Regions from separate parts of the Paenibacillus sp. WG02 genome, predicted to be linked through region 3. Evidence: riboswitches for the same ligand, from Rfam matches in the RefSeq annotation. Region 3 holds a riboswitch; each other region holds the start of a gene.
What was found. Region 3 has a riboswitch for cyclic di-GMP ahead of ACBP55_RS24540 (pyridoxal phosphate-dependent decarboxylase family protein). Riboswitches for the same ligand answer to the same signal wherever they lie in the genome.

Region 1 (3,285 bases), 3.7 Mb from region 3:
ACTGAATGAAATCAGAGAACTTAAGCAATTGAAAAGTCTGTGGTTAATCGATTGTAATGCCCAAGTCGATATTTCAAACCTGAAACATCAATTTCCTAGAATGGAAGAACTTCAAATCTCCAATATGAAGAATGAGCAAGTGCTTGAACTTAGTCAACTTAATACGGGTGTAATCGTGTCGGGCAGAACATATACTCTGAAAGGAAGTCTAAGAACATATAAGGCCTTAAATGGAAGTATAATAGAATAACTATACGATCTAGCCAAAAGAGCTAGGAGACCACAAACGAGACTAATCTCTCGCTAGTGGTTTTCTTTTTGTCTGCCGCTATATCGCTAACAACACAAATAACCGCTCAGAGAGTATGAGTGATAAGATGAAAGTCCTAATATTTTCGTGGAATTCATGAATGTAATTGTTTTATGTGTAGCGAGGATAAGCATAGGTTCCATACTATTTACGGGTTATACTGGTGGATTGTGCCAATGGTAGCTGTTTACTTGCTTCGGCCTATAAGTTGTTACGTAAGGAGGCAGTTTAATAGGAATACAGACTTCCAAGGTCTACCCAATTAATGTGGGTTGTGCTGTAATGGCTTTCATCAATGGTATCTTCGTTATGGGTCAACCGGAACATTTGGTTGGTCTATTTTGTGTGAAATTACACACTTTGTATATGGATTTCCTCTTTTTTGTAGAAATGTGTTGAAATTTGATGTTTTATGGAATAGTATGGAAAATAGTTGGTTCTATACGACTAGTAATAATGAGTGAATATACCCAATAACCAAGCATTAACGAACAAAGGCAAATCTATCGAAAGGTAGAGACGCAAAGCTACGGGTCTAAGCCATGAGTCACGCCTCATGGGACGATAGCCGGGTTACCTTAGAGGCTTGGTTTTTTATTGTCTAAAAAGAAAGGAAGGAAGTGCTTGATTTACATTATTTAGGAAGAGTGCGTCTGAAGAAGAAATTTTAAGCTTCGAATTACCTAGTAACCAAGCGATAACGAACAAAGGCAAACCCATTGAAAAATGGAGACGCAAAGCCACGGGTCTAAGCCATGAGTTATACCTCATGGGATGATAGCCGAGTCGCTCATTGGAGCTTGGTTATTTTTTGATAGATAAATTACTTACAGAAAAAGGAGTAGATGCTGTTTTGTTAAGATTCATGTCATTACGAAAGTTAAGCTTGTCAATTGCTGTTGTTATGGTTGCTACCCTGTTTATGCCGCTTATATCCTATGCTGCACAAACCATCTGGTTCACGTACAACCCTACTACAGGGAAACTAAGCGGTCAGGTATATATTCATGACCCTAATAAGGTTTCGATTCAAGTTACTAGTCCTCAAGGAGTTACTAATGTAACCTATAGTACATACGGAACTGTTGTAGATACCACCTATGACGATAACAATGTTTTGTTGAAAGTGGTTAAGTATGATTTGAACTTAAATCCTAATAAAGCGCCTAGCCAAATCGTTATGAATGTATGTAACCAAACTACAGAGCTTAGTAAAAGTGTTTGGAACGATTCAACAGTTTCCTATTATAGCCCAGACCGTTTTACAAGCGGAACTTACAGATCGCCGGGGCACCAATACTTCTCAGAAATTCCTGCTGGATCCTACATGCCAAGCGGAGCTAAATTAGTTTCGTTTACCCCTCTATTAGATGGGGATAATAGAGTCGAATTATATATGCCTTATGATAATAGTGTTTGGAATAGTAACATTGTCACGCAAATCGATAAGTCACAATTCACAATCTCTGATCTTGCATTAAAAGATACTACGACCAACGAATCTGTGAGTATAGGTAGTTTGAAATACGTAGGTAACTATTACTTTTATTTTGAAACTACAAGTAATCTGATTAAGAACCACAACTATGAGTTTAGTCTTTCGAACACTAGTGGAGGTAATGAATTTCTGCTACCGGCTAGTGGGAACTATCTGGCTAATTTATATCTAAGAAATGGCGATCTATTTCTTGGCAGTAGTGTTATGAATTTTTACCCGATCAATCTAGGAAATGGAACTCCAGGGGGTACTCCAAATTATCATGGTACTGGATCGCCATACGGCACAATGGATAACTGTTCTGATTCAGTAATCCCTCCTAACAATGGAAATTCTAATCCCGGAAATGAACATGGAGATAATAGTGAAAGCGGGAATACATCTCCAGATACGGGGATAACAGAAGTTGCAAATGGCGTAAAGCTTGATAAAAGAGCAGCGACCGTAACTAAAGATTCCAATTCAGAAGGCAAGCAGGTAACGAAAGTCGTCCTTGATGCCGACAAATTAGGAAAAGCGTTAGGTCTTCTAAAAGACAAGGACAAAGGTGCACAAACAGTAAGTCTAGAAATCGAAGGATCGGATCCGATATCTCAGGTTCAATTGCCAGTTGGAACACTAGCAGATTCGTTCAAAGACTCTTCCGCAGTTATTTCCATTAAGAATGAATCGGCAAGCTATAATTTGCCTATCAAATTAATTGATTTATCGTTGCTAGCTACTCAATTGGGGGCTTCATTGAAAGATGTCGTTCTAACTATTCAAATCGAGAAAGTTACAGGGAGTAAAGCTAAACAAATAGACAATAAAGCTAAAAGCCTGAACGTTAATTTGTTAACGGACCTAGTCGACTTCAGTATTACTGCTGAGGCGAATGGTAAGAAGCAAGAGATAAACAACTTTGGCAGCATATATGTGACTAGAACCATAACAGTTCATCAAGTTTTAAATGCAAATCGTTCTACAGCAGTTACCTTTGATGAAACAACCGGTAAATTAATGTTTGTACCGGCCATATTTACAACGATTAACGGTAAGACAGAAGTTACGATAAAGCGAAATTCAAATAGCCTCTATACCGTGGTTCAAGGGCAACAAACCTTCAAAGATTTAAGCGGATATTGGGCAAAAGAGGATGTAGAGTTTCTCGCAACGAAGCAATTGGTTGAAGGAACTGCAGCTGATGCATTCTCCCCGGAACAATTGATAAGCCGTGCCGAGTTCGCGACATTACTTACTCGTGCTTTAGGATTAAATGAAGTTAAGTCCAGTATGCAATTTAAGGATGTTGATTCCGCAAGCTGGTACCAAGGCACTGTCGGTGCTGCGGTTAAAGCGGGACTAATCGAGGGGTATGAGGATGGAACATTCCGTCCTAATGCCAAGATCACAAGGGAACAAATGGCTGTTATGATCGCTAAAGCATTAAAATTTACAGGTAAATCTGTTGATGCTGCTAATGAGAGCCAAATAGCCT
Region 2 (3,285 bases), 3.3 Mb from region 3:
ATAATTTGCCGGTCGGTATCTTGAGCGAGATTGACGTTGATCTGGTCTCGATTCCGCTCCAATCCGGTGATATCCTCGTCATGATGACAGATGGCATCTACGATGCACCGGGACATGCGGTAAACAAAGAGATGTGGATGAAGCGGATGATTCAGGAGATCGATACGACGATGCCGCAGGATTTTGCGGACTGTTTATTAGAAAGGATTTTCCGCCACCATCATGGTGAAATTCAAGATGATATGACCGTTGTTGTTGCTCGGGTTGAGAAGAGGCAGCCTGAATGGGCCACATTCCGCTGGCCAGGCATTACGCGAATGGAGCGTCCGAAGACGGTTAGTTAATGGAGGAATAGAAGCCATAACAGCTCATTTGCTGTTATGGCTTTTTATTTGCTGCTATTCCCTTAAGATTAAACAAGTAAATTAATACCCAAATAGGTTGCGCACAGAATTAGAAGCATGCTTAACTTATTTATAGGTTTGTTTACAAATCATGCCAAATCTAATTTTCCTCGGAGTATCATTATTGCGTGAGATCCAAGAGAAGGCGGTGCCATTTGTGATTAGAAAAAAGCTATCACTGTTATTTATCGTTCTTGGGATTATCATTTTTCTTTATCCAACGCTAAACGATCGTTATGAGAGCTATCAGCAGAGCAAAATTTTGAAACAATGGCAGGAAAATCTGCAGAATATGGATCAGACAGCCTCTGACATCGAGGAGGAAACGAATGCGGGGTTGGTCGCGCCTTCTTCCAGTCCGGAAGTGGAAGCTCTGCCAGCAAGCAGCTCGCCGAGCAGTCAACCAAGCAGTCAGCCAGGCCCCTTAGCCGCAGAAATGACACCGAAGCCTGTTACTTTGCCGCAGAAGAATATAGAGGGTGTCCTCACAATCGATAAAATTAATTTAAAGCTCCCTATTTTGACAGATGCAACCGTGAATAATTTGAAGATTTCCGTTGCTAGTATTGCCAAAACAGGCAAAGTAGGAGCTGTTGGTAACTATGCCATTGCGGGTCATCGAAACCTGACCTACGGGAAAAATTTTAATAGATTAGATGAAGTTACTGAAGGGGATTTCATAGAAGTGAATACAGGGAGCAAAACGTATATCTACAAGGTAGTGGACAAACAGTATGTCCTCCCAGAGGATGTCTGGGTGCTGAAGGGTAACGGCAAAGATCGGGAGATTACGCTAATAACTTGTCATCCTATGGAAAATCCGACTCATCGTATTGCCATTAAGGGAATCCTGGTGCAGTCTAAGGAATAAAATGTAATATTTTGTCTATCCAGAGAGACAAGCCTATGTTAAGATTGCACTATCACTATAGTGATTATAGGGATTCGGTGCGTTCCTCCGATAAAGGCAAATCTAGCGAAAACTAGAGACGCAAAACTAAAGGGCCTTCCTTAGCCGAACTAAGTTGGCAGCCAGTTACCGAAAGGGGATTTTTTTGTGTTCAAAAAGCCAATCATACGAACGATCATTGCTGCGGTTCTGTTTACTCTTGCTCCGCAAGGGATATTTGCAGCTTCCAATCCTTCCGTGATCGATAAAGATGCTCTGAATAAAGGAATTATCTCGGTTCATTATTCAAACGATAAGAACGCCAAAGTTCTCGTACGAATAATGAGAGAAAATGTCAAATATGATTACACCTTCGCAGAAGGGGACCAGTACCCTTTGCAGCTTGGAAACGGACCGTATAAAGTGCTGATTGGAGAGTCCATAGGAGCTAATAAATATAAAGTTGTTGCGCAAGAACAAATAGATTTAGAGATGGAAGACGAGAATGCGGTATTTCTACAGTCCATTCCTTTGATCGATTGGAACGATGAATCGAAGGCGGTCATTGAGGCTAAGCAATTAGCTGGAGATAAAGAAAAAGATATCGACAAAATAAAGGCCATTTATGGATATATCACAACACATTTCCAGTATGATTACGAGAAGGCCCAAAGTGTAGCAGACAATTATGTACCTAATCTGGATATGGTCTACGAAGCGTCCAATGGAATTTGTTATGACTTTGCTGCTACTTTTGCGGCAATGGCAAGAAGCCAGGGGATTCCAACCCGTCTAGTTATGGGATTTGAAAGCCATGCGCCAGATACTTATCATGCGTGGAATCAAGTATTCCTAAAGGAAAGTAAGGAATGGGTGACGATCGATACCACGTATGACGCTGTTCATATACAAGCCGGTGAAACAATAGATATTATAAAAAACGATCATAATTATCAAATTTCCAAAATATATTAGAGTAAATGAAGAAACCTGTACTCAACTGAGTACAGGTTTTTTTGTGCCGTTCATGTTAAAAAAACATTAAATTCCAAGATTTACAATACAAGTTGTATCATATAGTATTAAAAATGATACAATTTGTTTCAAGTGCATAAGTTGCAACTAATAATCTCAATAAAAATTAATCATGAATGGAGGTATGAATTTATGTTGAAGAAAAAGACGAGTGCGCTGCTGATTACTTTATTAATTTTTATGCAGAGTATTTACGGAATTGGCTTTACTACCAAGGCTAGTGCGAACACGATTTCAAACAATATTCTTGACAGCGTGACGATGGCTGTGTATGACAGCTCGGGACAAGTTGTGACCGGCAATGTTTACGATCCTAACTCCAAAGTGCAGCTAGACTATACATGGTCTTTGCCAAACGGTCATGGGTACCATAGTGGTGATACGTTTACGTTCACTCTGCCGCAGCAATTTTTGCTTTTCAACGATATCAGTGGCGGTTTGGACATGGGACCGAATCAGTTGGGAACTTTTCATGTGGATCAGGCTAGTCATCAAGTGTTGATTACTTTTAACAACTACATCGAAAGCCATGACAATGTACATGGCACGCTCACTTTCAGAACACAGTTAGATATAAGTAAACTTACGGAGAGCACAACGGTAACGATTACAATTCCGATTCAATCTGGCGAACAGATTTTCATCCTTCATCTAAAGCCCTCGGTCACTTCCACAATCGAAAAGAGAGGCGTACCCTCTGGGTTTAACGCGAAAGATATTCATTGGACCGTGGATGTGAATAAGACGCTGGATTCTGTTCAGAACGCCGTGGTGACGGACCCTATTCCCATAGGTCTATCTGTTCCTGTAACTGTAGCTGTTTATGATTTAGGGGTTCATCTAGATGGAACGGTCGTACAAGGAGCATTGGTGGATAGCAGTAAGTATACAGTTAATAGAACAGGGGCGGATCTTTCTGTTCGATTCAATGAATCTCCTATTCATACGGCTTACCGC
Region 3 (3,285 bases):
GAAACATTTTCAATGTTTGTCGTTAATCTTTGAACGAATTGATCTTCAAGCTTCGTTGTTAAACTTTTGCTGGTCAAATAGCCGGAGACGGAGAAAGCTGCGCATACAAATAGCAACAGCAACAAGATACTGCTCGTCATTTTTACCGCGATTTGTCCTCTGAACCAGTTTAAAATTTTTGTTGGAGCATGCTTTGCCACTTTCAATTACCTCCCGCTTAAAATCGATGTTTCGGAATATTTCTCGTAGACTTGCGCTACGGTTTCCTTCAAATATTGAACGATGTCATGCACATGTTTGGTCTCTGTATAAGGGGAGATGACAAAAATCTTTGTCGCGTACAGTGCAACAGAACTATCATCCTTCGTTTGAACAAGCAAATGCTTTTTGGTATCGCCAAAAAATATCCGGTCGCGATGATTCCCAAGTATTTCGAACAAACGCTCATTAAATTTATTATTTCGTTCAATTTCCTTAAGTGTGCATTTGCCCGAAACTTCTTCCTGAAAATGAGGACTGCCTTCTGGATATATTCGAAAAAGTGTTATTATGCCAGGGTTATCGCTATTAACGATCTCAGCTTGAGGAATTTCTTGGCGCAGCGCTTCCCTAAAAGCGAGATTAACCTCAACGAACTGGGCTAGTAATTGCTGATACCCTTGAATGCCGAATGCAAGCAAAGCGCTGTATATGCTAATGGAGCTAGCCATGCGCGAGCACTCCAACGTATATCCGGTATGATACTGCCCGTATCCCCGATGTCCGACATAAGGGGTTTCATCTGGATGCAAATCCATGAGTCTTAAATCGGCGGCATCCTTGACCAGGAATAGGCTTGTCACGTAAGGGGTTTGACCCAGCTTTTGAAAATCGAAGCAGAGCGAGTCCGCCAAATGCAAATGCTTCATTTTGCTTTGAATAGAGATTAAAGCCTGAGTGACATCTTTCTTAAATTCGAGTGGATTAGCAGTGAAATCATAGTCATTAAAGAAAGCAAAGAATCCACCTAAAGCTGAGTCTGCATGAATATGAGGTCTAAGCAAACCATGATGAACTGCTGCCTTGTCTGACACGGCATAAATTTGTTCCAAATCGTCAATCCCCATAGCATCCGTCGTACCTGTTGTAGCTACAATGTAAATCGGGATTCCGCCTCTTGCAATCACTTCTTCCATTTTAAATCGGAGATCATTCACATCCATGGAACTATCTGCATTCGTGCGAACTCTGATCAATCTATCGCTTCCTATGCCCGATGCCTCCATTGATTTAAACAAGCTGTAGTGAGCGGCATCGGAACAAAATGCATACAAGTTGTCGGGAACACCTTTTTGCAAGGCGTCCGGAACGAATTTAGATATTGCTATCCGAAGTCCTGAGAAGACAGCTCCTTGTCCGCCCCACGTCGTATACCCGCCGCTTTTCAACGCATCATAGCCTATTAATTTGGACATCATGCTGATTACCCTTACTTCTGCTTCAGCTCCGGCCGGGCCGTATACATCCCATAAATTGTTGCCATTAACCAAGAACGCCGCAATCATGCCCATAATTCCCGGGATGCTCGCCATCGGTAATATATTCGTCAAGAAATTTTTCGTATGATAAGGATGATCATGCAGCAATTTCAATAACTCGGTATTAACTTCCTCCATAGGGACACTGCCATTAGGGATGGAGCTATTTCGAATAAGGTTGTTATAGAAAGTTCCTGTTCGGTTTTTCTCGCCCTTGAGATTGACGCCATCCGGGTTTTTGAGATCATCGACTCCCGTTACTAATTGTTCAATGAGCCGTAAAACCATTTGACGCGTTTGTTGGTTTCCATCCTCACTGGGGAATAATTGCTGTACATTCGTTAGTCTTTTCTCTCTCATTCATTTCTCTCCTATCGATAGAATTGCTTGAAGAAAATGTTCACAAAAAAAAAGGAGAAACATAGGCATAAATGCCCTATTCCACCAATTGCTACAATGCAACTGGCTGACATATCCTTGTTGGATGTAGTCCCTCTAGCTTTGCGTCCCTATTTTTCAATAGGTTTGCCATTATAAAGTTGTAGGTGAAAAATCCCATCTTCGACATTAATCGACAGCAAAACTTTACAATTTTATACATTAGTATAGTATAGTAAATTAAATAAAACAACACAATTTTCCAATATTGTTTGTTAATTTATTATATTGTAACTAAATTGCTTTTTTAACATTTTCCAAGGCCCCTGGTAAAATAGGATCAATTGTCTCTCTTCGAGACATTTATACCCATCCATTTAAGCAATAAATGCTAGAATCTTGCAGTACCTTTCTGGGACTTTTATCACACAAATAAAAAAAAGCTTCGTCACGACTTCCTAACAAGGAGTCTGACAAAGCTTATTTTCAACTCTCAATTGCAGATTCATGCTATGAAATGGTTTGTGCAGCATCCATATTCCCCTGTGAATGCAGAAATAATTGCTCGTAATAGCCCCGAAGCGCAAGTAATTGAGCGTGGTTCCCTTCTTCAACAATCTTGCCCTGACTCATCACAATGATGCGGTTGGCATGCATAATAGTCGAGATGCGATGCGCGATGACAAGTGTCGTTCTTCCTTCGGCTACAACCTGCAGCGCGGATTGAATCAACTGCTCCGTTTGGGAATCCAAATTCGCTGTAGCTTCATCAAGAATCAGTACTTTCGGCTTGAATACGATAATTCGCGCGAACGAGATCAGCTGTCTCTCTCCTGCGGAAAGCCCGCTTCCTCTCTCGGAAATGCGTGTTTCATAACCATCCTTCATTCGTGAAACGAGATTGTCTGCCCCAACCATCCGGCATGCCTCAATCACTTCTTCACGTGCAATGGTTTTATCGAACATCCGAACATTGTCTAGTATGCTGCCAGCGTATAAGTACGGTTCTTGCTGCACAAGTCCAACCATTCGATGTAGATCAGCTTGCGGGATATCTCGAAGATCCGTGCCATCCATGCGGATACTTCCCTCCTGCACATCATAAAAGCGGCAAAGCAGACTAATCAGCGAGCTTTTCCCCGCGCCGGTCGTTCCAACTATGCCAATCATTTCGCCGGGCTCAATATGCAGCTCTAGATCCTCAATAACAGCTGTATCCTGCGAATAACCAAAATGTACATGATTGAAATGAATGTCCCCTTTAACGTCGTTGAGCGAAAGTGGCGGCACGCCTTCCTTATCCTTTACTTCCGGCTGAATGGAGAAGATATTCCAAATTCGATTGACAGATACAGTCGTAGATTGAAGAGTATTCCACTGCTGAGTAATG

Region 1: linked by a shared signal. The riboswitch ahead of ACBP55_RS02830 (S-layer homology domain-containing protein) and the one ahead of ACBP55_RS24540 (pyridoxal phosphate-dependent decarboxylase family protein) in region 3 are both predicted to bind cyclic di-GMP.
Region 2: linked by a shared signal. The riboswitch ahead of ACBP55_RS01085 (transglutaminase-like domain-containing protein) and the one ahead of ACBP55_RS24540 (pyridoxal phosphate-dependent decarboxylase family protein) in region 3 are both predicted to bind cyclic di-GMP.

Annotation. Positions count from the first base shown of each region.
Region 1 is NZ_AP036016.1:621,227-624,511, forward strand. It holds gene ACBP55_RS02825 (hypothetical protein) at 1-250, shown strand, start outside; cyclic di-GMP riboswitch class I at 797-891, shown strand; cyclic di-GMP riboswitch class I at 1,010-1,104, shown strand; gene ACBP55_RS02830 (S-layer homology domain-containing protein) at 1,122-3,285, shown strand, end outside.
Region 2 is NZ_AP036016.1:240,682-243,966, forward strand. It holds gene spoIIE (stage II sporulation protein E) at 1-344, shown strand, start outside; gene ACBP55_RS01080 (class D sortase) at 562-1,275, shown strand; cyclic di-GMP riboswitch class I at 1,361-1,448, shown strand; gene ACBP55_RS01085 (transglutaminase-like domain-containing protein) at 1,462-2,268, shown strand; gene ACBP55_RS01090 (collagen binding domain-containing protein) at 2,461-3,285, shown strand, end outside.
Region 3 is NZ_AP036016.1:5,343,198-5,346,482, forward strand. It holds gene ACBP55_RS24535 (methyl-accepting chemotaxis protein) at 1-200, opposite strand, end outside; gene ACBP55_RS24540 (pyridoxal phosphate-dependent decarboxylase family protein) at 207-1,877, opposite strand; cyclic di-GMP riboswitch class I at 1,972-2,057, opposite strand; gene ACBP55_RS24545 (ABC transporter ATP-binding protein) at 2,406-3,285, opposite strand, start outside.